Regions from separate parts of the Streptomyces sp. DSM 120436 genome, predicted to be linked through region 3. Evidence: riboswitches for the same ligand, from Rfam matches in the RefSeq annotation. Region 3 holds a riboswitch; each other region holds the start of a gene.
The links. Region 3 has a riboswitch for cyclic di-AMP ahead of ACWH4W_RS08775 (transglycosylase SLT domain-containing protein). Riboswitches for the same ligand answer to the same signal wherever they lie in the genome.
Positions count from the first base shown of each region.

Region 1 (7,493 bases), 1.3 Mb from region 3:
GGCGGGTGAACTTGCGGGGGTTGCCGATCGACTCCAGGTACATCAGGGCGACGTCGGTGTCGGCGTCCTCGTACCAGTACTGCAGGACGTCGTTGCCGGAGACGTCCGCCCGGTTGCCGGAGGAGACGAACGTGGACAGGCCGGTGACGCCGGTGACGCCGCCGCCGCGCCGGTGCAGCCGGGACAGGAGCGCGACGCCGATGGCGCCGGACTGGGCGAACAGGCCGATGCGGCCCGCGCGGGGCATGTCGGGGGCGAGCGAGGCGTTCAGCCGCACCTCGGGCGAGGTGTTGATGACGCCGAAGGAGTTGGGTCCGATGATCCGCATGCCGTAACTGCGGGCCTGCCGGACCAGGGCGCGCTGGCGTTCCCTGCCCTCGGGGCCGGACTCGGCGTAGCCGGCGGAGACCACGACGAGGCCCTGGACGTCGTGCTCGCCGCACTCGGCGACCACCTCGGGGACCCGCTCGGCGGGCACCGCGACGACCGCGAGGTCCACGGGCCCGTCGATGTCGCGCACCGAGCGGAAGGCGGGGACGCCGTCGAGCTCCTTCCGCCCTTGTGGCAGCGCCCCGTTCACGGCGTACAGGCGGCCGGTGAAGCCTCCGTCGCGGATGTTGTCGAGGATGCTGCGTCCGACGCCGCCGGGTGCGCGACCGGTGCCGATGACGGCGACCGCGCCGGGGGCGAGCAGCCGCTGCACCGAACGCGCCTCCGCGCGCTGCTCGCGCGCGTACTGCACGGCCAGGGAGCGGTCGGTGGGTTCGAGGCCGAACTCCAGGCGCACCACGCCGTCCTCGAAGCTGCGCTTCTGGGTGTACCCGGCGTCGGTGAACACCTTGATCATCTTGGTGTTGGCGGGCAGCACCTCGGCGGCGAACCGGCGGATGCCGCGCTCGCGGGCGACGGCGGCGATGTGCTCAAGGAGGGCGGAGGCGACGCCCCGGCCCTGGTGGGCGTCCTGCACCAGGAAGGCGACCTCGGCCTCGTCGGCCGCGCCGGTCGCGGGCCGCCCGCCGGCGTCGATGCGGTCGTAGCGCACGGTGCCGATGAAGTCGTCGCCGACGGTCGCCGCGAGCCCGACCCGGTCCACGAAGTCGTGGTGGGTGAAGCGGTGGACGTCCTTGGCGGACAGCCGCGGGTAGGGCGCGAAGAAGCGGTAGTACTTCGACTCGTCGGAGACCTGCTCGTAGAAGCTGACCAGGCGCTCGGCGTCGTCGGCGGTGATGGGGCGGATGCGCGCGGTGCCGCCGTCGCGCAGCACCACGTCGGCCTCCCAGTGGTCGGGGTACTCGTGGCGGTCCGACGAGGTCTGCATGGGCCCCAGAGTACGGCTCGCGTCCGACAACGGTGCGAGGCAGTCTGTGGGGGACGGCTGCCGGGCCGGGGCCGCGGCCCGGCAGCCGCCGGAGGCCGTCCCGGACGCCGCTCCGGGCTCGCGCCCCCGCTATGGAAGAATGGTCTAGACAACCGTGAACAGCGAAGGGCAGCAACACATGGCTGAGCGCCGCGTCAACGTCGGCTGGGCCGAGGGTCTCCACGCCCGCCCCGCCTCCATCTTCGTCCGGGCCGCCACGGCCGCAGGCGTCCCGGTGACGATCGCCAAGGCCGGGGGCACCCCGGTCAACGCGGCCTCGATGCTGGCTGTCCTGGGCCTGGGCGCCCAGGGCGGCGAGGAGATCGTCCTCGCCTCCGACGCCGAGGGCGCGGACGCCGCCCTGGACCGTCTGGCGAAGCTGGTCGCCGAGGGCCTCGAGGAACTCCCCGAGACCGTCTGAATTCATGTCTCCGCACGCGACGGCCGTGCGACTCGGAAAGGCCCGTCCGGACCCCGGACGGGCCTTTTCTTTCCCTCTTCCCATTTCCGGGCAGCCGAAAAAAGCCCCCGCCCTTCGCGTCCTCTTTTTATACGGGTCCCGTGTTAAGGGCGCAGGCTCGGCATGTTTACGGGATGTTGCGCGTTCCTCACACGGCCCGTGCGGACGGCCCGCTCGGCGCCGGAGCCGAACCGGAGCCGGTGGCCGGCGTCGGCCTGCTCGGTGTGCAGCCCCGTGAGGGTCCGCGCCCGCTCGCCGTCGCCGCGGGCCACGGCGTCCACGATCGCGCCGTGCTCCGCCCAGTACGCCACCGGGTCGGCCGGCCCGTCGACCGCGTACATCCAGGCGATCTTGTGTCTGAGCTGGGTCAGCACCGACGTCAGCGCCGGGCTGCCGGAAGCCTGGGCGAGCGTCTCGTGGAACCAGCCGCCCAATGAGCTCAGATCGTCGCTGCCGCCCTGACGTGCGCGTTCCTGCCCCAGCCTGACCAGGCCGCGCAGCACCTTCAGATGCGCGTCGGTACGCCGCTGGGCCGCCCGCAAGGCGCCGAGGGGCTCCAGCAGCCGGCGCATCTCCAGCAGGTCGGCGGCCTCCTGCTCGGTGGGCTCCGCCACGCACGCGCCCGCGTGCCGCCGGGTGACCACGAAGCCCTCGGCCTCCAGCGTGCGCAGGGCCTCGCGGACGGGGACGCGGGAGACCCCGTAGCGGCGGGCGAGCAGTTCCTCGGTGAGCCGGCTCCCGCGCCCGTGGACACCGGCGACGATGTCGTCCCGGATCGCCGTGCACACCGAGTGCGCGGGAATACGCATGACCGACCTCCGGCTCAATTCCCGTGGAACGCCGACGATTGACGTCCGTTCGTGACTCTATTGCAATCGGCGGCGTTTTCCGACGGCGGACCGGAATTCCTCCGTGATTTTCAGACAGAGGCGCCGGGACGGATGGGTCCCGGAACGGCAAAAGCCCCGGCTCACGGAGAGCCGGGGCCCGAGGGCGTGACGGGTGCGCCTCAGATGTTCACGCCGTGCGACCGGAGGTAGGCGACCGGGTCGAGGTCGGAACCGTACTCGGCGGACATGCGCGCCTCGAAGTGGAGGTGGGCGCCGGTGACGTTGCCCGTGGCGCCGGAGAGACCGATCTGCTGGCCGGCGGCGACCTCCTGCCCCACCGACACGGCGATGGACGACAGGTGCGCGTACTGGGTGTACGTGCCGTCGTGCATCTTGATGACGACCTGGTTGCCGTACGCCCCGCCCCAGCCGGCCTCGACGACGGTGCCGACGCCGACGGACTGGACGGGCGTGCCGCTCGCGGCGTGGAAGTCGATCCCGGTGTGACTGCCGGACGACCAGATGGCGCCGCCGCTCCGGTAGGCGGTCGAGACGTACGAGCCGGGGATCGGGGAGACGAAGGTGTTGAGCCGCTTGCGCTCGGCCTCGCGGGCGGCGCGCTCCTGCTCGGCGCGGGCCTTCTCCGCCTCTTCGGCCGCCCGCTCGCGCGCCGCCTCCTCGGCGGCCTTGCGCGCGGCCTCCTCGGCCGCCACGCGGGCGGCCTCGTGCTGGGCGGCGGCCTGGGCGTCGATACGGTCGGCGACCACGTCGCCCAGGGTGACGACGGGGGTGAGGCCGGTCTGTGCCGCGGCCGGTCCGGCGGCGAGCGCGGGGGCCGCGAGGGAGCCGACGACGCCGGTGCCCGCGAGGGCCGCGACGCCCGCGGCGCGGGCGGAGCCGCGCTGGACGCGGCTGGGACGACGGTGCTTCCCGGTGGCGCGGGTGAACGCCATGTACAGGCTGGTCCTTTCCTTCCCTCTCGCCTACCGGGTTAGCTGACGGGTTCGGAGCAGGAAGGTCTCCTACGGACCCCCTCGCGACACGCGCGGGCGTCCGATTCACCCCAGGGATCTCATGTGGGTCCCCGGCTCCCCTGGCTCGCGCCGTACGGGGACTCGGCGATGGCTGTCCGGTGCCGCGGGTGCGGCGCACTGCCCGACGAACAGCCCGCACGAAGCTAAGCGGGACACCGCGCGATCCCCAAACGATTCCCGGGTTTTGTAGCGCATCCCACAGGGCAGACGGGCAACCTCCGCCCCAATTCGGGCATATGGGAGCCCCGGTGACGGCGACGTCACCGGGGCCTTTCACGCGCGCGTGTGCGGCGGCCGCCCTACTCGGCCGTCACGACGGTGACTTCGCCGATCCCGAGCGCCTCCACCGGCGCCTTGATCTGCGCCGCGTCACCGACGAGCACGGTGACGAGACGGTCCACCGGGAAGGCGTTCACGACGGCTGCCGTGGCCTCCACGGTGCCGGTCGCGGCCAACTGCCGGTACAGATCGGCCTGGTAGTGGTCCGGCAGGTGCTGCTCGACCTGGTCGGCCAGCGTGCTCGCGACGGCCGCGGCGGTCTCGTACTTGAGCGGCGCCACGCCCACCAGGTTCTGCACGGCGACGTCGCGCTCCTCGTCGGTGAGGCCCTCGGCGGCCAGCGTGCGCAGCACGGTCCACAGGTCGTCCAGCGCCGGGCCGGTGTTGGGGGTGTCGACGGAGCCGCTGATGGCCAGCATCGACGCGCCCGTGCCGTCCGGGGCCGACCGCAGCACCTGGCCGAACGCCCGGACGCCGTAGGTGTATCCCTTCTCCTCGCGCAGGACACGGTCCAGGCGCGAGGTGAGGGTGCCGCCGAGGCAGTACGTGCCGAGCACCTGCGCGGGCCACACCCGGTCGTGCCGGTCCGGGCCGACACGGCCGATCAGCAGCTGCGTCTGGACGGCGCCGGGCCGGTCCACGACGACCACGCGGCCGGTGTCGTCCGCGACCACCGGCGGCACCGGCCGCGGCTGGGCCTGCGAGCCCGTCCAGGCGCCCAGGGTGTCGGCGAGCAACTCGTCCAGGTCGACGCCGGTGAGGTCGCCGACCACCACGACGGTCGCCGTGGCCGGGCGGACGTGCTTCTCGTAGAAACCGCGCACGGCCGCGGAGTCGATGCGCGCGACGGTCTCCTCGGTGCCCGGGCGCGGGCGCGACATGCGCGCACTCGCCGGGAACAGCTCCTTGGCCAGCTCCTTCGCGGCGCGGCGGGACGGACTCGCCAGCTCGTGCGGGATCTCGTCGAGGCGGTTGCGGACCAGCCGCTCGATCTCGCTGTCGGCGAAGGCGGGCGCGCGCAGGGCGTCGGCGACCAGACCGAGCCCCTTGGCCAGCCGCGAGGCCGGCACCTCGAGGCTGAGACGGACGCCGGGGTGGTCGGCGTGCGCGTCCAGGGTGGCGCCGCAGCGCTCCAGCTCGGCGGCGAACTCCTCGGCGGTGTGCTTGTCGGTGCCCTCGGAGAAGGCGCGCGCCATGATCGTGGCGACGCCGTCGAGGCCCTCCGGCTCCGCGTCCAGGGGAGCGTCGAGGACCACCTCGACGGCGACGACCTGCTGGCCGGGGCGGTGGCAGCGCAGCACGGTCAGGCCGTTGTCGAGGGCGCCGCGCTCGGGGGCCGGGAAGGCCCAGGGCCTGGCCTCGCCCGCCTGCGGCCGGGGGTGGAACTCCATCGTGGCGAGCTCGGTCACTTCGCCGTCTCCTCGTTGTCGTCGGCGCCGGCGCCGGCTGCGGCTGCGGCTGCGGCTGCGGCTGCGGCTTCCTCGGTCTCGTCGGCGGCGTCCTCGGCCGCCGGGGCGGCGGGCTCGTAGACGAGCACCGCGCGGTTGTCGGGCCGCAGGCGGGCCTTGGCGACCTCCTGGACCTCCTCGGCCGTCACCTCCAGGACGCGGCTCACGGCGGTCAGGGCGAGCTGCGGGTCGCCGAACAGCACGGCGTAGCGGCAGAGTTCGTCGGCGCGGCCGGCGACCGTGCCGAGCCGGTCGAGCCACTCGCGCTCCAGCTGGGCCTGGGCGCGCTCCATCTCCTCGGCGGTGGGGCCCTCCTCGGCGAAGCGGGCGAGCTCCTCGTCGATGGCGGCCTCGACGACGGGCACCTCGACGTCGCCGGACGTCTTGACGTCCAGCCAGCCCAGGGACGGCGCCCCGGCCAGCCGCAGCAGGCCGAACCCGGCGGCCACGGCCGTGCGGTCGCGCCGCACCAGGCGGTTGTAGAGCCGCGAGGACTCGCCGCCGCCGAGGACGGTGAGCGCCAGGTCAGCCGCGTCGCACAGGCGCGTGCCGTCCTCCGGGAGCCGGTAGGCGGCCATCAGCGCCCGCGCGGGGACCTCCTCCTCGACGACCTCGCGCAGCTCCTCGCCGATGACGTCGGGCAGCGAGCCGTCGCGCGGGGCGGGCTTGCCGTCGTGCGACGGGATGGAGCCGAAGTACTTCTCGACCCAGGCGAGCGTCTGCTCCGGGTCGATGTCGCCGACCACGGAGAGCACCGCGTTGTTCGGCGCGTAGTACGTGCGGAAGAACTGGCGGGCGTCCTCCAGGGTCGCCGCGTCCAGGTCCGCCATCGACCCGATCGGAGTGTGGTGGTAGGGGTGGCCCTCCGGGTAGGCGAGGGCGGTGAGCTTCTCGAAGGCGGTGCCGTAGGGGACGTTGTCGTACCGCTGACGGCGCTCGTTCTTCACCACGTCCCGCTGGTTCTCCATGGACTCCTCGTCCAGGGCGGTCAGCAGGGAGCCCATGCGGTCGGCCTCCAGCCAGAGGGCGAGCTCCAGCTGGTGGGCGGGCATGGTCTCGAAGTAGTTGGTGCGCTCGAAGCTCGTCGTGCCGTTGAGCGAGCCGCCGGCGCCCTGCACCAGTTCGAAGTGGCCGTTGCCCTTCACCTGGGCGGACCCCTGGAACATCAGGTGCTCGAAGAGGTGGGCCAGGCCGGTGCGGCCCTTGACCTCGTGACGTGAGCCGACGTCGTACCAGAGGCACACCGCGGCGACCGGGGTCAGGTGGTCCTCGGAGAGCACCACGCGCAGGCCGTTGGCCAGGCGGTGTTCGGTCGCTGTCAGGCCCCCGGAGCCTGCCTGGGCTGTGGCCGTGTGACCCATGGGCATGTACGTCCCTTCGATCGCGGAGGCGGTCGTCGTCGACACCGCCGTTTCTGCCGGTCCTGCCACTGTATGCAAGCGTGCGGAGGGTCGGCGGAGTTCCCGGGCCGGGCGGCTACGCCGAGAGCGAGAACCTGGTGGGACGGGTGGTGCGGGAGTGGGTGAAGCCCACGGCGCGTGACGCGGGGTGTGCGCGGGGTCGCCCTCTCGGGCGCGCTGTGGTGCGCGGTCGTGCGCTGCGGGGGCGCGGTGGACGGAGGGTGTGTACGCCGGGCGCGTGCCGGGGGGCCCGTACCGGTCGCGGGGGCCGCGCGGAGGGCGGCTCCGGGTGCGCGGAGCCGCGGGCGGGGACCCGCCCGGGCCCGAGAGGGGGTCCTCAGCCGTACAGGGTGCTCGGACGGGACCCGTCCTGTCCGGGGCGGCCGGGAGAAGCGCCTCGGTGGTCCCGTGCGGGCCGGCCGGCCGCCCACGGCCGTGTGAGCGGCGGACCGCGGGGCCACCCCGCGCGGTGCGCGGCGACCGCGCCGCGTAGCCTGCTCGCGTCGCCGTACCGCGCCGTACCGCGCCGAACCGGGCGGCAGGACCCAGGTCCTGGTCCTTCTCTGTCAGTGCGAAGGTCCACAATGGTCCGCGTCAGATCCCGTCCCACGCTTCAGCAAGGAGCCGGCAGCGATGGCCCGCCGCAGCACGAAGACCCCGCCGCCCGACGACCCGTACGAGGAGA
Region 1 covers NZ_JBSKBS010000001.1:3,208,023-3,215,515, reverse strand. The annotation lists gene ACWH4W_RS14575 (bifunctional acetate--CoA ligase family protein/GNAT family N-acetyltransferase) at 1-1,318, opposite strand, end outside; gene ACWH4W_RS14570 (HPr family phosphocarrier protein) at 1,497-1,778, shown strand; gene ACWH4W_RS14565 (GntR family transcriptional regulator) at 1,922-2,626, opposite strand; gene ACWH4W_RS14560 (M23 family metallopeptidase) at 2,827-3,600, opposite strand; cyclic di-AMP (ydaO/yuaA leader) riboswitch at 3,613-3,778, opposite strand; gene ACWH4W_RS14555 (M16 family metallopeptidase) at 3,981-5,369, opposite strand; gene ACWH4W_RS14550 (M16 family metallopeptidase) at 5,366-6,775, opposite strand; gene ACWH4W_RS14545 (DNA gyrase/topoisomerase IV subunit A) at 7,442-7,493, shown strand, end outside.
Region 1: linked by a shared signal. The riboswitch ahead of ACWH4W_RS14560 (M23 family metallopeptidase) and the one ahead of ACWH4W_RS08775 (transglycosylase SLT domain-containing protein) in region 3 are both predicted to bind cyclic di-AMP.

Region 2 (7,493 bases), 1.2 Mb from region 3:
CCGCCCCGCCGCGCACGAGACGCTGGCGCGGCTGCTGCACGACGTGGAGCGCGTCCAGGGGCCGGGTCACCCGCTCGCCGCGGACATCCGGCGGACCCTCCAGTGGCTGGGACAGGTGCGCGGCTGACGCGGCCGGACCCGGCGGAGGGGAGACGGCGGGCGCGGCGGTGCCCGAAGTCGCCGTGAATCGTTGGTCGAATGGGTTGGCCAGAGCTTGGCCGATGCCTACCATCGATCACCGCAAGACTTTGTGCACCGCCGCACAAGCTCTCCCCAGGAGGTTTCCTTGCACCGCCGCCGTCGCACCGCGCTCCTCCTCACCGCCGCGATCGCCGCGGCGGCGCCCCTGCTCACCGCCTGCGGAAACGACGCGCACCCCGGTGCGGCGGCCGTGGTCGGCGGTGAGCGGATCACCGTGTCGCAGCTGGAGAACCGCGTCGACGAGGTGCGGTCCGCCCAGCGGGCCGCCGTACCGGACGAGGCCCAGTACCAGCAGGCCATCGCGCGCACCGGCGGCCTGACCCGCGACACCCTGCACAGCATGGTGCTGGACAAGGTGCTGGAACGCGCCGCGCGCGACGCCGGGGTGACCGTCTCGGATCGCGAGGTGCAGCGGACGCGGGCCGAGTTCGAGGAGCAGGCCGGCGGCGCGAAGGCGCTGGAGGCCGCCTGGCTCCAGCAGTACGGCGTCCCGCCGCAGCGCCTCGACGAGAACCTCCGCGTCCAGGTGACGGCGCAGAAGCTCGCCCAGAAGCTCGGCACCGACACCAGCCGCCCCGAGTTCTGGAAGGCGCTGTCCGACGCGAGCGAGGAGCTCGGGGTCGACCTCAACCCGCGCTACGGCGAGTGGGACGCGGAGAAGAGCAGCCGGGTGGACGCGAAGACGCCGTGGGTGAAGGACGTCACTGCCGTGGACGGGCCACCGCTGGGGCTCTGACGTGGGCTAGGTTCGAAGGGTGAACGCAACCAGCCCCGCACCGGGCCCCGAGGCCGCCGCCGGCCGAGTCGTCCTGCTCACCACCAGCCACCGGGTCGCGCCCGGGCTGCTGTCCTGGCCCGCCTGGCAGGCCCTGCACGCGGCCGACCGGGTGCTGTGCGCGGACGGCGCCCATCCGCAGCTGCCGTATCTGCGGGAGGCGGGGATACCCGTCGAGGAGGCCGCGCCCACCGCCGAGGAGGTCGTCGACGCCTGCGCCGGCGGACGCACCGTGGTCGTCGTCGCGACCGGCGAGGGCGAGCCCGCGCTCACCGACGGACTGGCGCGGCTGGCCGGCGGCGGACGGATGAGGATGCCCGAGCTGGAACTGCTGCCCGCCTCCTACGATCTGCCGGGCGCCCGCCTGCTCGACCTGGTGCAGGTCATGGACCGCATCCGCGCGGAGTGCCCCTGGTCCTCCCTGCAGACCCACAAGGGTCTCGTCAAGTACGGCATCGAGGAGGCGTACGAGCTCGTCGAGGCCATCGAGGACGGCGACCGGGAGGCGCTGCGCGAGGAGCTGGGGGACGTGCTGCTCCAGGTCGTCTTCCACGCGCGGATCGCCGAGGAGCACCCGGACGAGCCGTTCTCCGTCGACGACGTGGCGGGCGGCATCGTCGCCAAGCTCGTCCACCGGCATCCGCACGTCTTCGGGGAGGAGACGGCGCGGACGCCGGAGGAGGTCAAGGCGCACTGGATGCGGACGAAGGCGGTGGAGAAGCGGCGGGAGTCCGTCACGGACGGGGTGCCGGTGGGGCAGCCGGCGCTCGCCCTCGCCGCCAAGCTGGCGGGCCGGGTCCGCGGGGCGGGCCTCTCCGTTCCCCTTCCCTCCGGGGAGGGGATCGGGTACGAGCTGCTGACGCTGGCGGCGCGGGCGGAGGCGGAAGGGGTGGACGCGGAAGCCGCGCTCCGGGCTGCCGCCCGGGTGTACCGGGACGCGATCCGCACGGCGGAACAAGCCACGGGCGCCTGACCTCCCACCCCTCGGGGGCTCCGCCCCCGGCCCCCGTTTCGCGCCGTTCCCCGCGCCCCTGTGGGCCCACTCGCCCCGAGCCTCTTCGGACACACCGGGGCAGCACCCCTCCAGGAGCGCGGGAACGCCGCGACCACCCCCCGCTCACCCGCACGTGCCCGCCGAGGCGAACGCCGGGAGGGGGCGCGGGGAACGGCGCGACCCCCCCACCCACCCGCCCGCACGTGCCCGCCGAGGCGAACGCCGGGAGGGGGCGCGGGGAACGGCGCGACCACCCCCCACCCACCCGCCCGCACGTGCCCGCCGAGGCGAACGCCGGGAGGGGGCGCGGGGAACGGCGCGACCCCCCCCCACCCACCCGCCCGCACGTGCCCGAAGGCACGAACCCCCGGCCCGTTAGGGTCGCCCCATGCGTGACCAGTCACCCCCCACCCCCCAGGACCCCGCCCCCGACCTGTTCACCTGGGAGTTCGCAGCCGACCCCTACCCCGCCTACGCCTGGCTCCGCGAGCACGCCCCCGTGCGCAGGACCCGGCTGCCCAGCGGCGTCGAGGCCTGGCTGGTCACGCGGTACGCCGACGCCCGGCAGGCCCTCGCCGACAACCGGCTGTCCAAGAACCCCGCGCACCACGACGAGCCCGCCCACGCCAAGGGCAAGACCGGCATCCCGGGCGAGCGGCAGGCCGACCTCATGACGCACCTGCTGAACATCGACCCGCCGGACCACACCCGTCTGCGCCGCCTGGTCAGCAAGGCGTTCACCCCGCGCCGGGTCGCGGAGTTCGCGCCCCGAGTGCAGGAGCTCACCGACGGCCTCATCGACCGCTTCGCGGCGACCGGCTCCGCCGACCTGATCCACGACTTCGCCTTCCCGCTCCCCATCTACGCCATCTGCGACCTGCTCGGCGTCCCGCGCGAGGACCAGGACGACTTCCGGGACTGGGCGGGCATGATGATCCGTCACGGCGGCGGTCCGCGCGGCGGAGTGGCCCGGTCGGTGAAGAAGATGCGCGGCTACCTCGCCGAGCTGATCCACCGCAAGCGCGAGGCGCTGCCCGCCGAGCCCGTCCCCGGCGAGGACCTCATCTCGGGTCTGATCCGCGCCTCCGACCACGGGGAGCACCTCACGGAGAACGAGGCCGCCGCGATGGCGTTCATCCTTCTCTTCGCCGGTTTCGAGACCACCGTCAACCTCATCGGCAACGGCACCTACGCCCTGCTCACCCACCCCGGGCAGCGGGAGCGCCTGCAACGGGCGCTGGCCGAGGGGGACCGCGGGCTGCTGGAGACCGGGGTGGAGGAACTGCTGCGCTACGACGGGCCGGTGGAGCTGGCGACGTGGCGGTTCGCCACCGAGCCGGTGGTCATCGGCGGGCAGCGCGTCGAGGCGGGCGACCCGGTCCTCGTCGTGCTGGCCGCGGCCGACCGGGACCCGGAGCGGTTCGCCGACCCGGACACCCTGGACCTGGGCCGCCGCGACAACCAGCACCTGGGGTACGGGCACGGCATCCACTACTGCCTGGGCGCCCCCCTGGCGCGCCTGGAGGGGCAGACCGCGCTGGCCACCCTGCTGACCCGGCTGCCGGACCTCAGGCTCGCCGTGGAGCCGGCCGAACTGCGGTGGCGCGGCGGCCTCATCATGCGGGGACTCCGCACGCTTCCGGTGGAATTCTCTCCTCCGTATTCAGAACGGACCTGACGAAGGGGCTGACCTCCCTGTCCGGTTCCGACGGGTTGCGTGCGGAAACCTCAGACATGCTCGACTCTGTGATCTTCATGTGATCTGCACGGCATGAACTTGTGACAACTGATCGTCTGCCTATACGTTCACCCATCAAGTACGGCGCGCCGCAAGGTTTTGCTCACCGTGCCGGTCCTTGTCGCCGAGTGAAAGGCTTCCGCATGCTCTCCGGGAACGGCCGACACCGTCGCCCTCGCCAGGCTCCGGCTCTTCTCGTCGCGGCCGGGGTGACCGGCTCCGCCATCGCGATCCCCCTGCTCGGGGCGGGCGGCGCCAGTGCGGCGGACGGCGAGACCTGGGACCGGGTCGCGGAGTGCGAGAGCGGCGGCTCCTGGAGCCAGAACACCGGCAACGGCTACTACGGCGGCCTCCAGTTGACCCAGGACGACTGGGAGACCTACGGCGGTCTGGAGTTCGCGCCCAGCGCCGACCAGGCCAGCCGCAACCAGCAGATCACCGTCGCCGAGAGAATCCTCGCCGAGCAGGGGAGCGGCAAGTGGCGCGCCTGCGGCCTGCCCACGGGTCTGCAGCAGGACACCGCGTCCCCGAACGTCGACCCGGGCGTGGCGGACGACGCGACCCCGGACGGCTCCCGGGCCGCCGGCACCGCCACTCCGTCCGGTTCGCCCGAACCGGGCGATGCGTCCGCTTCCCCCTCTCCGTCCGCCGTGCCCGGTTCGTCCGGCGAGGAGAAGAGAGGGAAGGCGGAGGGGGTGGAGAAGGGTGACGCGAGCGCCCCGGCCTCCTCGTCCGCCTCCGCCACCCCCGAGCGTGACGAGTCGGACAAGTCGGGGCAGAGTACCGGCTCTTCGGTGGTCACCGAGTCCGAGTCCACCGGCCCGGGCCGCCACCGCGGCCCCAGCGCCCAGGAGGGCGAGCGCGCCGACGCCGCGACCCCGTCGGCCGGTCGGCACGCCTCGCGCTCCGCCGAGGCGTCGGCCGAGGCCGCCGACGGCCGCTACACCGTGCGGGCCGGGGACAGCCTGGTGTCCATCGCCGACTCCCTTGCCCTCGCCGGTGGATGGACGGCGCTCTACGTCGAGAACCAGCAGGTCATCGGTGACGACCCGAACCTGATCCTGCCAGGTCAGCGGCTTCTCGTGGACGCGGAGACCGGCGAGTAGCGGGCGTGGGGCGGCGCCCGAAGGCGCCTCCGCGCGGCGGCAGTTGACGGAGCGATTCGGGCTGAATGTCCGTAATAAGGGCTGTGAGAGATAGGTCTCAGAAGACCTGATCATCTTTGAAATTCCGTCGGGCCCGTGCTTACGGTCGTGACCGCTCGCCATCGCGGGCCCCGGCTGCCGCCACGCCGAATCCTGCCAGTGGCAGCACGGGAACAGTCGTCGCGTCATGCGCCGTAGGCAGGAGCGGGGGACCCAGGTAGGCGCCGGATCCGGACGGTTCACGTCCGGTACGGCTCGGGGTGAAGCCGCGTCCCGGGAGGGACGTGGCCGGGCAACTCAACCGGCCCGAACCCGACAGCTCACCTCGTAGGCGTCGGTGAGGGGATCCATCCATGCTGTTTTCCGGCAAGGGCAAGCACCGTCGTCCGTCCAAGGCCACTCGCGCCATCGCCATCGCCGGTGTCACCGGCGCCGCCGTCGCCGGTCCGCTGATGGCGGCCGGCAACGCCTCCGCCGCCACCGCGTCCGAGTGGGACGCCGTCGCCCAGTGCGAGTCCGGCGGCAACTGGTCCATCAACACCGGCAACGGCTACTACGGCGGCCTGCAGTTCTCCGCCTCCACCTGGGCCGGGTACGGCGGCACCCAGTACGCGGCCACCGCCGACCAGGCCACCAAGGCCCAGCAGATCGAGATCGCCGAGAAGGTCCTCGCGGGCCAGGGCAAGGGCGCCTGGCCGGTCTGCGGCACCGGCCTGTCCAACGCCGCCTACAACGGCTCCTCCGCCGAGGGCTCCTCCCAGGAGTCCGGCGCCACGGAGTCCCGCGAGAGCGAGCGGAAGGCCTCCCGCTCCGCCGAGCGCCCGGCCGCCCCGGCCGAGCAGAAGGCCGAGCAGAAGGCCGAGAAGAAGACCGTCACCACCCCGACCGGCGAGAAGGTCGAGAAGGGCGACGGCGAGTACAAGGTCGTCAAGGGCGACACCCTCAGCTCGATCGCCGCGGAGCACGACGTCAAGGGCGGCTGGGCGAAGCTGTTCGAGCTGAACGACGACATCGTCGAGGAAGCCGACCTCATCTACCCGGGCCAGCAGCTTCACCTGAAGTAAGGCCGGCCGCACGGTCCCGCCCCGTCCCCACGGGCCACCCGCCCCGGTGCGTTTCTTCCCCGTACGCACCGGGGCGGGGTCATGTCCGGACGCTCCGCGGTCACGGTTTCCGGTCACGGTTTCCCGAATCTGCTTTGTTCCGTTCGGAAACAATTTACTCTCGGTTCTGTCCATGAGGCGGGCGGCCGGATGGCCGATCGCCCGGAGCCGGTTAGGCTCGGACTCGCAGGGCCCCCGCGGCCCCGCTCAGCCGCGTCACATTCCAAGAAGGAGATGCTCGTGCCGTCCATCGACGTCGTCGTAGCCCGGGAAATCCTGGACTCCCGAGGCAACCCCACGGTCGAGGTCGAGGTCGGCCTCGACGACGGCAGCACGGGTCGTGCCGCCGTCCCGTCCGGCGCCTCCACCGGCGCCTTCGAGGCCGTCGAACTCCGTGACGGCGACGCCGGCCGTTACCTCGGCAAGGGCGTCGAGAAGGCCGTACTGGCCGTCATCGAGCAGATCGGCCCGGAGCTCGTCGGCTACGACGCCACCGAGCAGCGCCTGATCGACCAGGCGATGTTCGACCTGGACGCCACCGACAACAAGGGCTCGCTCGGCGCCAACGCCATCCTCGGCGTCTCGCTCGCCGTCGCCCACGCCGCCTCCGAGGCCAGCGACCTGCCGCTGTTCCGCTACCTGGGCGGCCCGAACGCGCACCTGCTGCCGGTGCCGATGATGAACATCCTGAACGGCGGCTCGCACGCCGACTCCAACGTGGACATCCAGGAGTTCATGATCGCTCCGATCGGTGCGGAGTCCTTCTCGGAGGCGCTGCGCTGGGGCGCCGAGGTCTACCACACCCTCAAGAAGGTGCTGAAGGCCAAGGGCCTGGCCACCGGCCTCGGCGACGAGGGCGGCTTCGCCCCGAACCTCGGCTCCAACCGCGAGGCCCTCGACCTCATCCTCGAGGCCATCCAGGAGGCCGGCTACACCCCCGGCGAGCAGATCGCCCTGGCCCTGGACGTGGCCGCCTCCGAGTTCTACAAGGACGGCGTCTACACCTTCGAGGGCAAGGAGCGCTCGGCCGCCGAGATGACCGAGTACTACGCGGAGCTCGTCGACGCGTACCCGCTCGTGTCCATCGAGGACCCGCTGTTCGAGGACGACTGGGAGGGCTGGAAGACCATCACCGCCAAGCTCGGCGACAAGGTCCAGCTCGTCGGTGACGACCTGTTCGTCACCAACCCGGAGCGCCTGGCCCGCGGCATCGAGGAGGGCGCCGCCAACGCCCTGCTGGTGAAGGTCAACCAGATCGGCTCGCTCACCGAGACCCTGGACGCCGTCGAGCTGGCCCAGCGCAACGGCTTCAAGTGCATGATGTCCCACCGCTCCGGCGAGACCGAGGACGTCACCATCGCCGACCTCGCCGTCGCCACCAACTGCGGCCAGATCAAGACCGGCGCCCCGGCCCGCTCCGAGCGCGTCGCCAAGTACAACCAGCTGCTGCGCATCGAGGAGATCCTCGACGACGCCGCGGTGTACGCCGGCCGCAGCGCGTTCCCCCGCTTCAAGGGCTGACCTCACCCCCGCAGGA
Region 2 covers NZ_JBSKBS010000001.1:718,563-726,055, reverse strand. The annotation lists gene ACWH4W_RS03205 (protein kinase domain-containing protein) at 1-127, shown strand, start outside; gene ACWH4W_RS03200 (SurA N-terminal domain-containing protein) at 287-937, shown strand; gene ACWH4W_RS03195 (nucleoside triphosphate pyrophosphohydrolase) at 957-1,949, shown strand; gene ACWH4W_RS03190 (cytochrome P450 family protein) at 2,359-3,648, shown strand; gene ACWH4W_RS03185 (LysM peptidoglycan-binding domain-containing protein) at 3,852-4,814, shown strand; cyclic di-AMP (ydaO/yuaA leader) riboswitch at 5,034-5,202, shown strand; gene ACWH4W_RS03180 (transglycosylase family protein) at 5,207-5,917, shown strand; gene eno (phosphopyruvate hydratase) at 6,197-7,477, shown strand.
Region 2: linked by a shared signal. The riboswitch ahead of ACWH4W_RS03180 (transglycosylase family protein) and the one ahead of ACWH4W_RS08775 (transglycosylase SLT domain-containing protein) in region 3 are both predicted to bind cyclic di-AMP.

Region 3 (7,493 bases):
CTCCGCGAAGTCCTGGGGGAGGGCCGGGGGCCGCTGCTCGCGCCGTTCGGACGCGTCCGGCGCGTCGACGGTGGTGTGGTAGACCTCGTTGGACGCGCTGTCGTAGCCCCAGACGTCCTCGCCGTTGTGGATGAGGCTGTACTCGGCCGCGTTCTCCAGCAGTGACAGCTTCTGGCGTTCCGGGCCGTCGGCGGCGACGCGCAGGGTGTGCGTGCCGGACGCCAGCTCGGTGAGCCGGCCGGACGGGTCGGCGGACGAACCGCCCTCGCCGTCCTCGCCCAGCGCCCCGGACGCGAGGCCGCTCTCCAGGCCGCCGAGGTTCGGCAGTCCGAGGTCGGTGGTGATCTTCACGGTGCCGGACAGCCGCTCCACGTCCGACTGCGCGATCTTCTCGATGAGCTGCGCGGCGGTGATGTCCGGCAGGTCGGGGTCGCCGGAGTCGGCGAGCGCCGGGACGAGTCCGATCGTCGCGGCCGCCACGCCCATCACCGTGACGGGGACGACGTACCGCGCTGCCCTGCGGCGGCCGGCGCGCGGCTCCTCGACCTCCCCCGCGGTCGTCGTGTCGTCGGATGCGTACGGTGCCATGTGTGCCCTCCGTCGTCGGCGGCGGCTTCCGTCCCGTGTCCTCGCACCAGTCCGGTCCGAGCCGCCATTCTCACCCGAACCGGTGAGAAGTGGTGTTGTCCGTCGTGGTCCATCTGACCGCATGCGCGGGGCGGATGCGTCAGACCGCGGACTCAACTGCGCGTACTGCTGCGGTATGACACGGCACGACGGCGCCTCCCCCGCCCCGTAGGGGTCGTCCGGGTCCGGGAGGCGTACGGGGGACGGCCGGACGGGTCAGCCGGCCCGGTGCACCACGGCGTCGCACATCTCGACGAGCGCCGTCTTGGCGGGGCCGTCGGGCAGCGGGGCGAGCGCGGCGCGCGCCTCCTCGGCGTAGCGCACGGTGTCCCGGCGGGCCTGGCCCAGCGCGGGGTGGGCGCGCAGCAGCCGCAGCGCCTCGGCGTGCCGGGCGTCGTCGGTGAGGTCGGAGTCGAGCAGCTCGCACAGGGCGAGGTCCTCGGCGAGGCCCAGCCGGGCCGCCCGCTCGCGCAGCCGCAGCACGGGCAGGGTGGCGATGCCCTCGCGCAGGTCGGTGCCGGGGGTCTTGCCGGACTCGTAGGAGTCGGAGGCGATGTCCAGGACGTCGTCGGCGAGCTGGAAGGCGACGCCGAGCCGCTCGCCGTACTGGGTGAGGATGTCCACCACCGTCTCGTCGGCGCCGGACATCATCCCGCCGAACCGGCAGGAGACGGCGACCAGGGAGCCGGTCTTGCCGCCGAGCACGTCCAGGTAGTGGTCGACCGGGTCGCGGCCGTTCTGCGGGCCCGCGGTCTCCAGGATCTGGCCGGTGACCAGCCGCTCGAACGCCTCGGCCTGGACCCGCACCGCCTCCGGGCCGAGGTCGGCCAGGATGTGGGAGGCGCGGGCGAAGAGGAAGTCGCCGGTGAGCACGGCGACCGAGTTGCCCCAGCGGGCGTTCGCGCTCGCGACCCCGCGCCGCACCTCGGCCTCGTCCATCACGTCGTCGTGGTACAGCGTGGCCAGGTGGGTGAGTTCCACCACGACGGCCGACGGCACGATGCCGGGCGCGTAGGGGTCGCCGAACCGGGCGGAGAGCATCACGAGCAGCGGACGGAACCGTTTGCCGCCGGCCCGCACCAGGTGCTGGGCGGCCTCCGTGATGAAGGGCACCTCGCTCTTGGTGGCCTCGAGCAGCCCTTCCTCGACAGCCGTCAATCCGGCCTGGACATCGGCTTCCAGAGCCTGGTCCCGCACGCTCAGCCCGAACGGCCCGACGACGGTCACGAGGGGTCTCCTGTCTGCTGGTGTCTGCTGGCGGTTACACGGTTTGTCGATAGGTCGCTGCCACCACTCGAGTCAGCGTATCCGGTCATGTTTCGATCACCGCCAGGGCCCGGGGTCACAAGCAAGGCGATACGGGAGCAGAAGCGGAGTGTTTTTGATCGGGCAATGACAAGGGACATACCTCGACTTCCCGGACACGGCGGCCCGTGGACCATCCTGCCCCACCCGTGAGTCCGATTTGCCGCGATCGCCCCTCTAATTCACCTTGGCCGCAAATGCCCCCACGGTCGTCGCCCCGTGAAGTGAGTCACGCGCCCGCCGGCCGTCCGGTCACCCCCGCACACGCCCGTCATCCCGCTCCACGCAACGGAGTTGACCCTGAGCGACCGCAAAGGATCAAGCACCCTAAATCGCCCATCTCAAGATCAAACGGTGCTTTGTGTGATCGTCGCACTTGTTCCCGACATGCGCTCTCGCATACGTTCCGGGCCTGCCGGGTGGACGCCTAGTCCTGCCGCCACCCGCATCACACCCGACGACGAACTCACGCACGGCAGGAGCGGGGGACCCAGGTAAGCCGCCGTACCGGACACCGCGCCGGGACGGCTCGGGGTGAAGCCATGCCCGCAGGGGCACGGCCGGGCACTCTCCCGCCCGAACCCGACAGCTCACCTCGCAGGCGTAGGAGAGGAACCCAGACATGCCCGCTTCCGCTTCGTACCGCCGCCGCCTCGTCCGCTCCCTCGCCGTCGCCGGCACCGGCGTCGCCGTGGTCGCGATGCCGCTGTTCGGCGCCACCAGCGCCGCGGCCGCCCCCGCGGCCCAGGCCACCGCCGCCTCCACGACCGCGTACCCGGACAACCTCGACGGCTGGATCCGCGAGGCGATGGACGTCATGGCGCAGAACGGCATCCCCGGCTCCTACGACTCCATCCACCGCAACATCATGCGGGAGTCGTCCGGCAACCCGGCCGCCATCAACCTGTGGGACTCCAACGCCGCGAAGGGCACCCCGTCCAAGGGCCTGCTCCAGGTCATCGACCCGACCTTCCAGGCGTACCACGTGCCCGGCACCGCCTTCGACCCGTTCGACCCGGTCGCCAACATCGCCGCGGCCTGCAACTACGCCGCCGACCGCTACGGTTCGATCGACAACGTCTTCGGCGCGTACTGAGCCGACCTCTGACGGCCCACCCCGGCCGTCTGCCCGAACAGTCGCTCGAGGACGACGGCCACACCGTCGTCCTCGTTCGACAGGGTGACCTCGTCGGCCGCCGCCTTCAGCTCGGGGTGCGCGTTGGCCATGGCGACGCCGTGGCCCGCCCACCGGAACATGGGGACGTCGTTCGGCATGTCCCCGAAGGCGACCGTGTCCTCGGGGCGCAGCCCCAGGTGGTCGGCGGCCAGCGCCAGCCCGGTCGCCTTGGTGACCCCGCACGGCTGGAGCTCCACCGTGCCCGGCCCCGACATCGTGACCGTGGCCAGCGAACCGACCACGGACCGGGCCGCCGCCGCCAGCACGTCGTCCGACAACTCCGGGTGGCGCAGCAGCACCTTGCTGATCGGCCGCGCCCACAGGTCGTCGCGCCGCTCCACCCGCACCGACGGGAGCGTCGGGTGCGGCATCCGGTAGCCCGGCTCGATCAGCGTCAGCCCGTCGACCCCGTCCTGGTCGACCGCGGCGTACACCTCCCCCACCTCGGCCTCGATCTTGCCGAGCGCGGTCTCCGCCAGCTCCCGGTCCAGCCGGACCGACCACAGCATCCGGTGCGCGGCGGCGTCGTAGACCTGCGCGCCCTGTCCGCACACCGCGAGCCCCGTGCAGCCGAGGTCGTCGAGCAGCGACCGCACTCTGGGGGCCGGGCGGCCCGTCACCACGAGGTGCCGGGCACCGGCCCGCTCGGCCCGCGCGAGGGCGGCGAGGGAGCGGTCGGAGAGGGTGTCGTCACCGCGCAGCAGCGTCCCGTCCAGGTCGGTGGCGATGAGGAAACAATCGGTGGGTGCGGCCATGATCAGAGAATACGGACGAGAGGACCGTCCGATTCGCCGCGCCCGTATGCCCTCGCATTGGGTGCGTTTTGCCTTCTTACGCCGCCGGATCGCGACCGGTTGGGACCTCTTTCCCGTTTTGACCGGAACAGGGTGCGCTCCGGCGGACCCGGGCCCGGGAAGTCGTCCGCATACAAGAGCCCACCGGGGCGCGACCCCGTAACGTGTGGCACGGCCACGGACACGTGGCGCACCCGCGCACACGAAAGCGAGGCAGCACCCGATGCCCCCCTTCGATGTCCCCGAGGGCGATCCCTTCGGCCCGCACAACCTGCCGTACGGCGTCTTCTCGCTCCCCGGTTCGCCGGAGCGCACCGTGGGCGTCCGGCTGGGCGACCACGTCCTCGACGCCGGAGCGGCGGCACACGCCCTGGGCTCCCCCTACGCCTCCCTGCTCGCCCGGCCCACCCTCAACCCCCTGCTGGCGGCGGGCCGTACGGCCTGGTCGGACGTGCGGCGCGCGCTCACCGCGTGGGTGACGGTCCCGGCGCACCGGGAGACCGTCGAGCGGTTCCTCCACCCGCTGTCCGAGGTCACCCTGCACCTGCCGTTCGAGGTCGCGGACTACGTCGACTTCTACGCCTCGGAGAACCACGCCCGGAACGTCGGGCAGATCTTCCGCCCCGACGCGGCCGACTCCCTGACCCCCAACTGGAAGCACCTGCCGATCGGTTACCACGGCCGCTCCGGCACCGTCGTGGTGTCCGGCACCGACGTCGTACGCCCCTCCGGGCAGCGCAAGGCGCCCGCCGACGCCGCCCCGGTGTTCGGCCCGTCCGTGCGGCTGGACATCGAGGCCGAGGTCGGCTTCGTCGTCGGCGTCCCGTCCGAGCGGGGCCGGCCCGTGCCGCTGAACGCCTACCGCGACCACGTGTTCGGCCTGTGCCTGCTCAACGACTGGTCCGCCCGCGACGTCCAGGCCTGGGAGTACGTGCCCCTCGGACCGTTCCTCGGCAAGTCCTTCGCCACCTCCGTGTCGGCGTGGATCACCCCGCTGGACGCCCTGGAGGAGGCCCGCACCGCACCGCCGGAGCGCACCCACCCGCTGCTGCCGTACCTCGACGACTCCGGCGAGGAGCCCGGCGGCTACGACCTGCGCATCACCGTGACCCTCAACGGCCACGAGATCTCCGAGTGCCCCTTCTCCACCATGTACTGGACGGCCGCCCAGCAGCTCGCCCACATGACGGTGAACGGCGCCTCCCTGCGCACCGGCGACCTCTACGGCTCCGGCACGGTCAGCGGTCCCACCGAGCGCGAGCGCGGCTCCCTGCTGGAACTGACCTGGAACGGCCGCGACCCGCTCGAACTCCCCGACGGCAAGCGGACGTTCCTGGAGGACGGCGACGTGGTGACGCTGTCCGCCTGGGCGCCGGGCCCGGACGGGGTGCGGGTGGGCCTCGGCGAGGTGACGGGACGGGTGGTCCCCGCGTCCTGACCCCTCCGGCCCTGTCGAACCGTCCGGGCACGCTGTCTCGCACCGCCCTTCGCCGTCATACTTGGCGTCGGGCGGTGCGTCGCCTCCCACGCCGCGCGCCCCGCCCCACCGCACGCCCCCGAGCCGCCCCTTCCGACAGGATCCGGAGCCCGTGGCATGACGTACTGCCTGCTCCTGCTGAGCGTGGTCGCCGTGACCGCCGCCGTACCCGTCCCCCGCGCGCTGACCCGGGCGAAGTGGCCGGAACGGGAACCGGTCGTCGGCCTGTGGGTGTGGCAGTGCCTGGTGGCCACCGTCCTGCTGTGCTGCCTGACCGCCCTGGCGCTGGGCGCCGCCGCCGTCTTCGGCACCGTCCGCGCGCAGTTGTTCGCCCCGGCGCCGCCCGCCGTGACCGCCGCGTACGACCTGTCGTCCGCCTCGCCGTGGACGACCGTGCTCACCGTGCTGCTGGCCTGCGGCGCGGCCTGGACCGCCGCGGTGCTGGGGCGGGAACTGGTCGAGGCCCGCCGCCGTCGCGTCCGCGCCCGCGCACACCTGCGGGACCGCGCGCCCGACCTGCCGGCGGGACTGCCCGAGGGGCGGGGGCCGCTGCTGGTGCTGGAGGAGGAGTACCCCGACGCCTGGTGGATGCCGGGCAGTCCGCCCCAGCTGATCGTCACGACCGGCGCGCTGCGACGGCTGACCGGCCATCAGCTCGACGCGGTCCTCACCCACGAACGCGGCCACGCCCGGGCCCGCCACGACTGGCTGCTGCATCTGTCGGCGGCGCTGGCGGCCGGCTTCCCGCGCGTCCCGCTGTTCGCCCACTTCTGCGAGCAGACGCACCGTCTGGTCGAGCTGTCCGCCGACGACACGGCCTCCCGCCGCTGCGGCCACCTGACCACCGCGCTGGCGCTGATCGAGCTCAACCAGCACCGGGGCGTGCTGTCCTGCTCCTCCAGCCGCCGGCTGCTCGGCGAGCGCGTCGACCGGCTCCTCGAGCCGCCGCCGCGTCTGGGCCGCCGGTACCGCGCCCTGACGACAGGCGCGGCGGCCCTGGTTCCCCTCGTCCCGCTGCTCATCACCTTCGCGCCGGGGCTGACGGCGCTGCCGTAGCGGGGCGGCCGGGGTGCTCAGATCCAGTCGGGCTCCTCGTCGGGCCAGTCGTCCTCGGGTGCCGGGGCCTCACCGGCCTGGCCGGGAGCCGCCTGGTCGGGAGCAGCCGGGTCGGGAGCAGCCGGGTCGGGAGCGGCCGCACCCGGCGCCGCCAGTCCGGCCAGCACCGCGACGACCCCCTCGCCGTACGTCACCCGCTTCTTCTCGCCGACGCCGCTGACGCCGCCCAGCTCCTCCACCGAGGTGGGCCACACCGTGACGATCTCCCGCAGCGTGGCGTCATGGAAGATCACGTACGCCGGGACGCCCTGCTCCCTGGCCTGCTCGGCGCGCCAGGCGCGCAGCGCCTCGAACGCCGGCCGCAGCTCCTCGGGCAGCTCGACGGCGGCCGCCCTGGCCTTGCGCTCGCCCCGGCCCGCCCCGCCGCCCGAGCGGGAGGCGGCCGGCTTCTCGGGCTCCTTGCGCAGCGGCACCTCACGCTCGCGCCGCAGCACCGGTCCGCTGGCCTCGGTCAGCACCAGCGTGCCGTACTCGCCCTCGACCGCGAGCAGTCCCTGGGCGAGCAACTGGCGGACGACGCCGCGCCATTGCGCCTCGCTCAGCTCCTCGCCGATCCCGAACACGGAGAGCTGGTCGTGGTCGAACTGGATCACCTTGGCGGTGCGGCGGCCCAGCAGGATGTCCACGATCTGCACCGCGCCGAACTTCTGCCCGCGCTCCCGCTGCAGCCGCACCACCGTGGACAGCACCTTCTGCGCCGCGACCGTGCCGTCCCAGGTCTCCGGCGGGGCGAGGCAGGTGTCGCAGTTGCCGCAGTTCTCCCCGGACGGGTCCTGGCCGAAGTAGGCGAGGAGCTGGCCGCGGCGGCAGTGCACGGTCTCGCACAGGGCGAGCATGGCGTCCAGGTGCTGGTTGGCCCGCCGCCGGAACGCCTCGTCGCCCTCGCCGGACTGGATCAGCTTGCGCTGCTGGATGACGTCGTTCAGCCCGTAGGCCATCCACGCCGTGGACGGCAGGCCGTCGCGGCCCGCGCGGCCGGTCTCCTGGTAGTAGCCCT
Region 3 covers NZ_JBSKBS010000001.1:1,904,291-1,911,783, reverse strand. The annotation lists gene ACWH4W_RS08785 (LolA family protein) at 1-588, opposite strand, end outside; gene ACWH4W_RS08780 (polyprenyl synthetase family protein) at 844-1,854, opposite strand; cyclic di-AMP (ydaO/yuaA leader) riboswitch at 2,423-2,551, shown strand; gene ACWH4W_RS08775 (transglycosylase SLT domain-containing protein) at 2,555-3,028, shown strand; gene ACWH4W_RS08770 (HAD family hydrolase) at 2,992-3,864, opposite strand; gene fahA (fumarylacetoacetase) at 4,127-5,341, shown strand; gene ACWH4W_RS08760 (M56 family metallopeptidase) at 5,498-6,436, shown strand; gene recQ (DNA helicase RecQ) at 6,454-7,493, opposite strand, start outside.

Region 4 (7,493 bases), 770 kb from region 3:
GTACGAGCGCCGTTCGCGTATCCGGGAAGGGGCTGGGTCAGTACGGTGACGGGGGCCGGGCGGCGGTCTCGTCCGGGCGCCGGTAGGGGTCGATGAGCTGTACGCCGATCCCGCTGGTCACCAGGCCCGCCGCGATCAGCAGCCCGTCGGGGACGACGACGCCCGCGACCAGCATGCCCAGCCCGATGACCAGCACCCACCAGGCACTGGTGCGCCGGTACTCGCGCGGACGGGCCGGGCGGCCGGTGGCCAGGGAACGGGCGAAACGGGGGTCCTCGTGCTCGAGTCGGGCCGCGAGGTCGACCAGGCGATCGTCGTCGGACTGGGGCACGGCTCCTCCTTCCCAGGGGGTGGCCGCCCGGTCACACCGCCGACGGCCGTCGCTCCGAGCACCGGGACGTGCGCGAACCGCCGGCTCGCCGCGAACGCGGGCCGTTGTCCTGGAGTGTGCCCGTGCGCCGAGGTCGTCACCCGCCCGGTACGGAGCCTCCAGCGTGGCCCGTACCGCTCCGCCGGGGCCATCCGTCGCGCTCCCCATCCCCCTGGGGGACCGGTATCCACGGAAGCACGGGCACGGGGCCGCCCACGCCGGGAAAATGGGGACTGTCACGGATGGCGCGAGCCCGCTCCGGGACGGAGGCTGGACGGTGACGGCCCGCGCCGCGCCCCCGGCCGCGGGCCGTCGGGGCCTTGAGCATACCGACGGCGAGGAGGCGGAACCGGGTGCCTCTGTTCTGGCGCATCTTCCTGCTCAACGCCGTCGTGCTCATCGTCGCCACCGCCCTGCTCCTGGGACCCGTCACCGTGTCCACGCCCGTGCTGCTCACCGAGGCCGCGGTGCTCACCGTGGGGCTGGCCGCCATGCTCGTCGCCAACGCCCTGCTGCTGCGCGTCGGCCTCGCCCCGCTGCAGCGCCTGACCCGCGCGATGAACACCACCGACCTGCTCCGCCCGGGGAACCGTCCCGCGGTCGGCGGGCGCGGCGAGATCGCCGAGCTGATCACCACGTACAACACGATGCTCGACCGGCTGGAGGACGAGCGGGCCACCAGCAGTGCCCGCGCGCTGTCCGCGCAGGAGGCGGAGCGCCGCCGGGTCGCCCGTGAGCTGCATGACGAGGTCGGCCAGTCGCTGACCGCCGTGCTGCTGCAGCTCAAGCGGGTCGCCGACCACGCGCCGGCCGAGCTCGGCGACGAGCTGCGCCAGGTGCAGGAGACCACCCGTGCCTCCCTGGAGGAGATCCGGCGGATCGCCCGCCGGCTGCGCCCGGGCGTGCTGGACGAGCTGGGCCTGGCCAGTGCCCTCAAGGCGCTCGCCACCGAGTTCGGCGGTCCCGGGCTGACCGTCCAGCACTGCCTCGACCCCGACCTGCCCGAGCTGGACCGCGAGTCGGAGCTGGTGCTCTACCGGGTCGCGCAGGAGGGCCTCACCAACATCGTCCGGCACGCGGGGGCCCGCCGCGCCGAGCTGGCCCTGCGGAGCACCCCCGGCGGGGTCGAGCTGCGGGTCCGCGACGACGGCCGCGGCATCGGCGGCGCGGACGAGGGCGCCGGCATCCGCGGCATGCGGGAGCGGGCGCTGCTCGTGGGCGCCGAGCTGACCGTGGAGCCCCGGGCCGGCGGCGGTACGGAGCTGCGGCTCGCCGTGCCCGTTCCCGCGCGTTTCCCCGCGCACGTCCTCGTCCCCGTACGGCCCGTGCGGACGTCTGCCTCCGTTACCGCTCCCGCCGTCGTGCGCCGGTCCGCGCCCGCGCACGCCCCGCCCCCGTGACCGATGTCCCCCGACCGGAAACGCTGAACCATGACCGACCCGTCCCCCACCCGCATCCTCCTCGCCGACGACCACGCCCTGGTCCGCCGGGGGGTCCGACTCATCCTGGACGGCGAACCGGACCTGACCGTGGTGGCGGAGGCCGCCGACGGTGCCGAAGCCCTCGAACTGGCCCGGGAGCACCGCCCCGACCTGGCCATCCTCGACATCGCCATGCCGCGCCTGACCGGTCTGCAGGCGGCCCGTGAGCTCTCCCGCGCCCTGCCGGAGACCCGGATCCTCGTGCTGACCATGTACGACAACGAGCAGTTCTTCTTCGAGGCGCTGGCCGCCGGCGCCTCGGGCTACGTCCTGAAGTCGGTCGCCGACCGCGATCTCGTCGAGGCCTGCCACGCCACCGTGCGGGGCGAGCCCTTCCTCTACCCGGGGGCGGTCAACGCCCTCATCCACAACTACCTCGACCTCGCGCGGGAGGGCCGGACGCTGCCCGCGAAGGCCATCACCGACCGGGAGGAGCAGATCCTCAAGCTGGTCGCCGAGGGCCACACCTCCCAGCAGATCGCGGACCTGCTGGTGATCAGCCCCAAGACGGTGGAGCGGCACCGCGCCAATCTGCTCGCCAAGCTGGGCCTCAAGGACCGGCTGGAGCTCACCCGCTACGCCATCCGGGTCGGCCTGATCGAGCCCTGACCCGGTCCCGGCGGCCGGGGCACGGTCCGCTCCCCGCCGCACGGGTTGCCAGACTGGACCCGGACCGCGCAGCGGTCCCGCCGCCGCCCCGCACCCGGAGAGCCCGCCGATGCCGCACCCGTACGTCCTGCTGTCCGCCGCCGTCTCCCTCGACGGCTACCTGGACGACACCGGCCCGGAGCGGCTGCTGCTGTCGAGCCCGGCCGACTTCGACCGGGTCGACGGGGTGCGGGCCTCCGTGGACGCCGTCCTGGTCGGCGCCGGCACCCTGCGCGCCGACAACCCCCGTCTGCTGGTCAACTCGCCCGAGCGCCGCGCCGCCCGGGTCGCGGACGGCAGGCCGGAGTACCCGCTGAAGGTCATGGTGAGCGGCTCCGGCGACCTGGACCCGGCGGCGCGGTTCTGGCACACCGGCGGCGAGAAGGTCCTCTACACCACCGACGAGGGCGCCGGACGGGCCCGCGCCCTCGGTCTCGCCGCCGACGTCGTCCCGCTCGGCGACGGCCTGGACTGGCGGCGGCTGCTGGAGCACCTGCACGACGAGCGCGGGGTGCGGCGCCTGATGGTCGAGGGCGGCGGACGGATCCACACCCAGCTGATGACCCAGGGCCTCGCCGACGAGCTGCAGCTCGTCCTCGCCCCGCTGTTCGTCGGCGACCCGGACGCCCCCCGGCTGTTCGGCCCCGGCTCCTACCAGGGCGGTCGGCTGCGGCTGGTCGAGACCCGGCCCGTCGGCGACGTCGTCCTGATGCGCTACGAGCCCACCGCGCCCGGCACCGGCGCGCTGCCCTCCGCGGCCGACCGCCACTGGCTCGCCCTCGCCTGCGAGCTGGCCGCGCGGTGCCCGCCCTCCGAGACCGCGTTCAGCGTCGGCGCGGTCGTGGTCGCCGCCGACGGCACCGAGCTGGCGCGGGGGCACTCCCGCGAGGGCGGCGACCCCGTGGTGCACGCGGAGGAGGCCGCGCTCGCCAGGACCGACCCCACCGACCCGCGGCTGGCCGGCGCCACCGTCTACTCCAGCCTGGAACCGTGCGCCCGTCGCGCGTCCCGGCCGGCGCCCTGCGCGCGGCTGATCCTGGACGCCGGGGTGCGCCGGGTGGTCACGGCCTGGCGGGAGCCGGACACCTTCGTGGCGGACGCCGACGGCAGCGCGGTGCTGGCGGACGGCGGCGCCACGGTGCTGGTCCTGCCGGAGTACGAGCAGCGTGCGAAGGCGCCGAACGCGCATCTGCCGGGCGGCTGACCGGGCTGCCCGGGAAGGGGTGTGCGTCGGGCCCCGTGGATGCCGTACACTGGTGATTACCGACGCGGGGTGGAGCAGCTCGGTAGCTCGCTGGGCTCATAACCCAGAGGTCGCAGGTTCAAATCCTGTCCCCGCTACTGAAGGCCGAGGGCCGGAATCCAAAAGGGTTCCGGCCCTCGGTGTTTTCCGCATGCCGACGCCTTGGGTCGGCGCCTTTCTTCCCGCCTTTCACTCAGCGTGAGCGGAGTGCTTCGCAGCGCATAACAACTGACATACCGTCAGGTTCGGCCGGTCGTCCGACGCGCGGTCAACTCGCCCGTTTTCACCCGGTCATGACGCTTAAGTCCGCGCGGAAACCATGAACGATCAAGGGGAACGGCTTGGAATCCGGCCCCCGCGTCTATTAACGTTCGATAACGCAGCGCGGTCGTCCCAGCCGTCACAGAAGGCGGCTCCGTGCGCACGCGCCGAATCCCGCGAGGGAACCGGGGAACCACCACCATGGGGTGAATCGGGCGGATACCGCCGTGAGAACACGGCTCGTATACGCGCGTAGGAGACCTTCCTGCTCCGAACCCGTCAGCTAACCCGGTAGGCGAAGAAGGAAGGAAAGGAGCGCGCCCACGTGGCGTCCAACCCGCCTGCCCCCGAGGCCCCGTTCCACCCGAGCGACACCTTCGCCTACGGCGCCGACCGCGCCGACGAGGGTCCGTTCGAGGAGTGGAACCCCACCGCGGAGTCCGTGCGGCCCGTGCGCGGGCGGCACCGCGTCGCCAAGCAGCGCGGAGGCGGACTCGCGCGCAGCTCCACCGTCCTGGGCGTCGGCGTCATAGCCGCCGTCGGCGCCGGCGGCATGGCCAGCGCCCAGACCGGCAAGCCGCCCGTCTCCCTCACCATGCCCGACCTGCCCCACGTGGGTTCCCTCCTCTCCGACGAGGAAACCCCCAAGGGCTCGAGCACCCCCCTCAGCGACATCGGCATGACCACCGCCGACGCCGAGGAGGGCGCCGCCGGCGCCGGAGAGGCGCTGCGCGCCCGCATCATGGCCCAGGTCGAGCAGCAGCAGGGGCAGGCGCAGAGCAAGGCCCAGGCCGCCGCCCTCGCCGCCGCCGAGAAGGAGGCCGCCGAGGCCGCCGCCAAGGCGGAGAAGGAGGCCAAGGAGAAGGCCGAGGCCGCGAAGAAGGAGGCGGAGGAGGAGGCCGCGAAGAAGGCCGAGGCCGAGCGCCTCGCCGAGCTGGCCAAGCAGTACACCCTGCCGACCTCCTCGTACACCCTCACCTCGACGTTCGGTCAGGCCGGCGCCTACTGGTCCTCCGGCTACCACACGGGCCTCGACTTCGCCGCCCCCACCGGCACGCTGATCAAGGCGGTCCACACCGGCACGATCACCGCCGCTGGCTGGGACGGCTCGTACGGCTACAAGACCGTGCTCACCCTCGACGACGGCACCGAGATCTGGTACGCCCACCAGTCGTCGATCAATGTCAGCGTCGGTCAGAAGGTCACCACCGGCGACGTGATCGGCCGCGTCGGCGCGACCGGCAACGTCACCGGCGCCCACCTCCACTTCGAGGTCCACCCCGCCGGCTCCTCCGGCGGCGTCGACCCGGCCGCCTGGCTGGCCGGCAAGGGCCTCAGCGTCTGAACCACCCGGCGGCCGCGTCCCGGCCGCCGACGCCGCGAACGCCGGCAGCCCCGACGACGCCCCCCCGACGTCCGGGCTGCCGGTCCCGCATGTCCGGGGCTTCTCAGCGCCGGTAGGGGCGCTCCCCGTACGCGGGGTACGGATGGCCGTGGGGCGGCGGCTGCCCGTACGCCTGCCACGGCGCGGGGACGGGCCCGTACGCCCACGCCGCGCCGTACGGCGCCGGGGGCGCCGTGAGACGGGCCGCGTGCTCCAGCGCCGGGCGGGCCGCCGCGCGCCGGTGCCACAGCTCCAGCAGCAGTTCCCGCTCCCGGCTCACGAAATCCGGCCCCGCCTTCCCCGCGCGGCCCCGGTGCCGCAGGAACGCCAGCGAGGTCGCGTACGCCTCGTACTGGGCGACCGCGCGCGCCGCGGGCCCGCCCCCGTGCTCACGCGCGAACCTCCGGGCGAGGCGCCGGGCCCGCATCGAGCTCAGCGCGAACGGCTCCGCGGGACGCAGCCAGCCGGCGGCCACGTACGCGGGCAGCTCCGTGCGCACGGTCCGCAGCTCCCGCTGCCGCGTCCACACCACCAGCCAGGTCAGCAGCCCGAACGCGGGCACCATGAACGCCCCGTACACCGCGAGGAAGCCGAACTGGCCGAGCGTGGCGGAGCCGTTCCACAGGGCGTGCATGCCCATCGCGAGGAGCAGCCCGGCGACCGGGAAGAGCACGCGCCGCACCCGCTGCCGGTCGGCGGACAGCGCGGCCGCGCCGAAGCCGATGCCGGTGAGCACGGTGAACAGGGGGTGCGCGAAGGGCGACATGACGATGCGGACGAAGAAGGTCGCCGCGGTGACCGAGGCGATGCCGCTGCCGCCGGTGAGCTGGTCGGTGCCGAAGGCGTTGCCGAGGTAGAGGATGTTCTCGGTGAACGCGAAGCCGGTCGCGGTGAACCCGGCCGCCACCACGCCGTCGAGGATCCCGTTGACCTCGCGTCTGCGGAAGAGGAAGAGCAGCAGCACCGCCGCCGCCTTCGAGGTCTCCTCCACGACCGGCGCTATCACCGTCGTGCCCAGGGTGTCGGCGCCGGCCGGGTCGGCGGTGGTCGTCGCTATCCACCGGGTGGCGAAGCTGTTCGCCACGATCGCCATGAGCGCCGCCGCGCACGCCCCCCAGGCGAAGGCGAACAGCAGGTTCCGCCAGGGGACCGGATCCACCCGGCCCAGCCAGCGGAACGCCGCGAGCAGCAGCGGGACCGGCAGCACGGCCAGCCCCAGGCCGACCAGGAAGCCCTCGGTGCCCGTCTGCTCCCTGACCAGCGCGAGGATCACCAGCCCGGACAGGGCCAGCAGGGTGACCACCGCTCCGTAGCGCACCGCGGGGCGCTGCCACCAGTGCGGGTGCCGCAGCGCGCTGCCGGGAGCTGCGCCGGGGTACGGCGGGTACGGAGGGCTGCTGGCCACGGGTTCGACCCTAACGAGAAAGGGGCAGGGCTGCGTGCCGGCTCAGGGGCTCGGGGAGGTCAGGCGGGGTCCCCGGCCCGGCGCCCGGCACGGTCGTCGTGCGGTACGCGGCGGAAGAGCAGGTCGTTCACCACATGCCCCTTGTCCAGCCCCTGCCGCTCGAAACGGGTGAGCGGCCGGAACTGAGGACGCGGCGCGAAACCGCCGTCCGCCCGCGTGTTCGCGAAGGCGGGGTGCGCGGTGAGCACCTCGAGCATCTGCTCGGCGTACGGCTCCCAGTCGGTGGCGCAGTGCACGAGCGCGCCCGGCGCCAGGCGGGACGCGGCGAGGGTGAGGAACTCGGGCTGGATCAGCCGCCGCTTGTGGTGCCGCTTCTTCGGCCAGGGGTCCGGGAAGAAGACGCGCAGCCCGCTCAGCGAGTCCGGTGCGAGCATCTCGCGCAGCAGGATGATCGCGTCCCCGTTCGCCACCCGCACGTGGGTCAGCCCGCGCTCCTCGGCGAGGTGCAGCAGGTGGCCCTGGCCGGGGGTGTGGACGTCCACGGCGAGGACGTTCGTCCCCGGGTCGGCGGCGGCCATCTCGGCGGTGGCCTCGCCCATGCCGAAGCCGATCTCCAGGACGACCGGCCGGTCGTTCCCGAACAGCTCGGCCAGGTCCAGGCGGCGGCTGCCGTCGATGTCGAGCCCCCACACCGGCCACAG
Region 4 covers NZ_JBSKBS010000001.1:1,138,476-1,145,968, reverse strand. The annotation lists gene ACWH4W_RS05200 (DUF3040 domain-containing protein) at 38-331, opposite strand; gene ACWH4W_RS05195 (HAMP domain-containing sensor histidine kinase) at 724-1,770, shown strand; gene ACWH4W_RS05190 (response regulator) at 1,801-2,460, shown strand; gene ACWH4W_RS05185 (dihydrofolate reductase family protein) at 2,570-3,703, shown strand; tRNA gene ACWH4W_RS05180 (tRNA-Met) at 3,767-3,840, shown strand; cyclic di-AMP (ydaO/yuaA leader) riboswitch at 4,159-4,316, shown strand; gene ACWH4W_RS05175 (M23 family metallopeptidase) at 4,329-5,348, shown strand; gene ACWH4W_RS05170 (PrsW family intramembrane metalloprotease) at 5,452-6,792, opposite strand; gene trmB (tRNA (guanosine(46)-N7)-methyltransferase TrmB) at 6,852-7,493, opposite strand, start outside.
Region 4: linked by a shared signal. The riboswitch ahead of ACWH4W_RS05175 (M23 family metallopeptidase) and the one ahead of ACWH4W_RS08775 (transglycosylase SLT domain-containing protein) in region 3 are both predicted to bind cyclic di-AMP.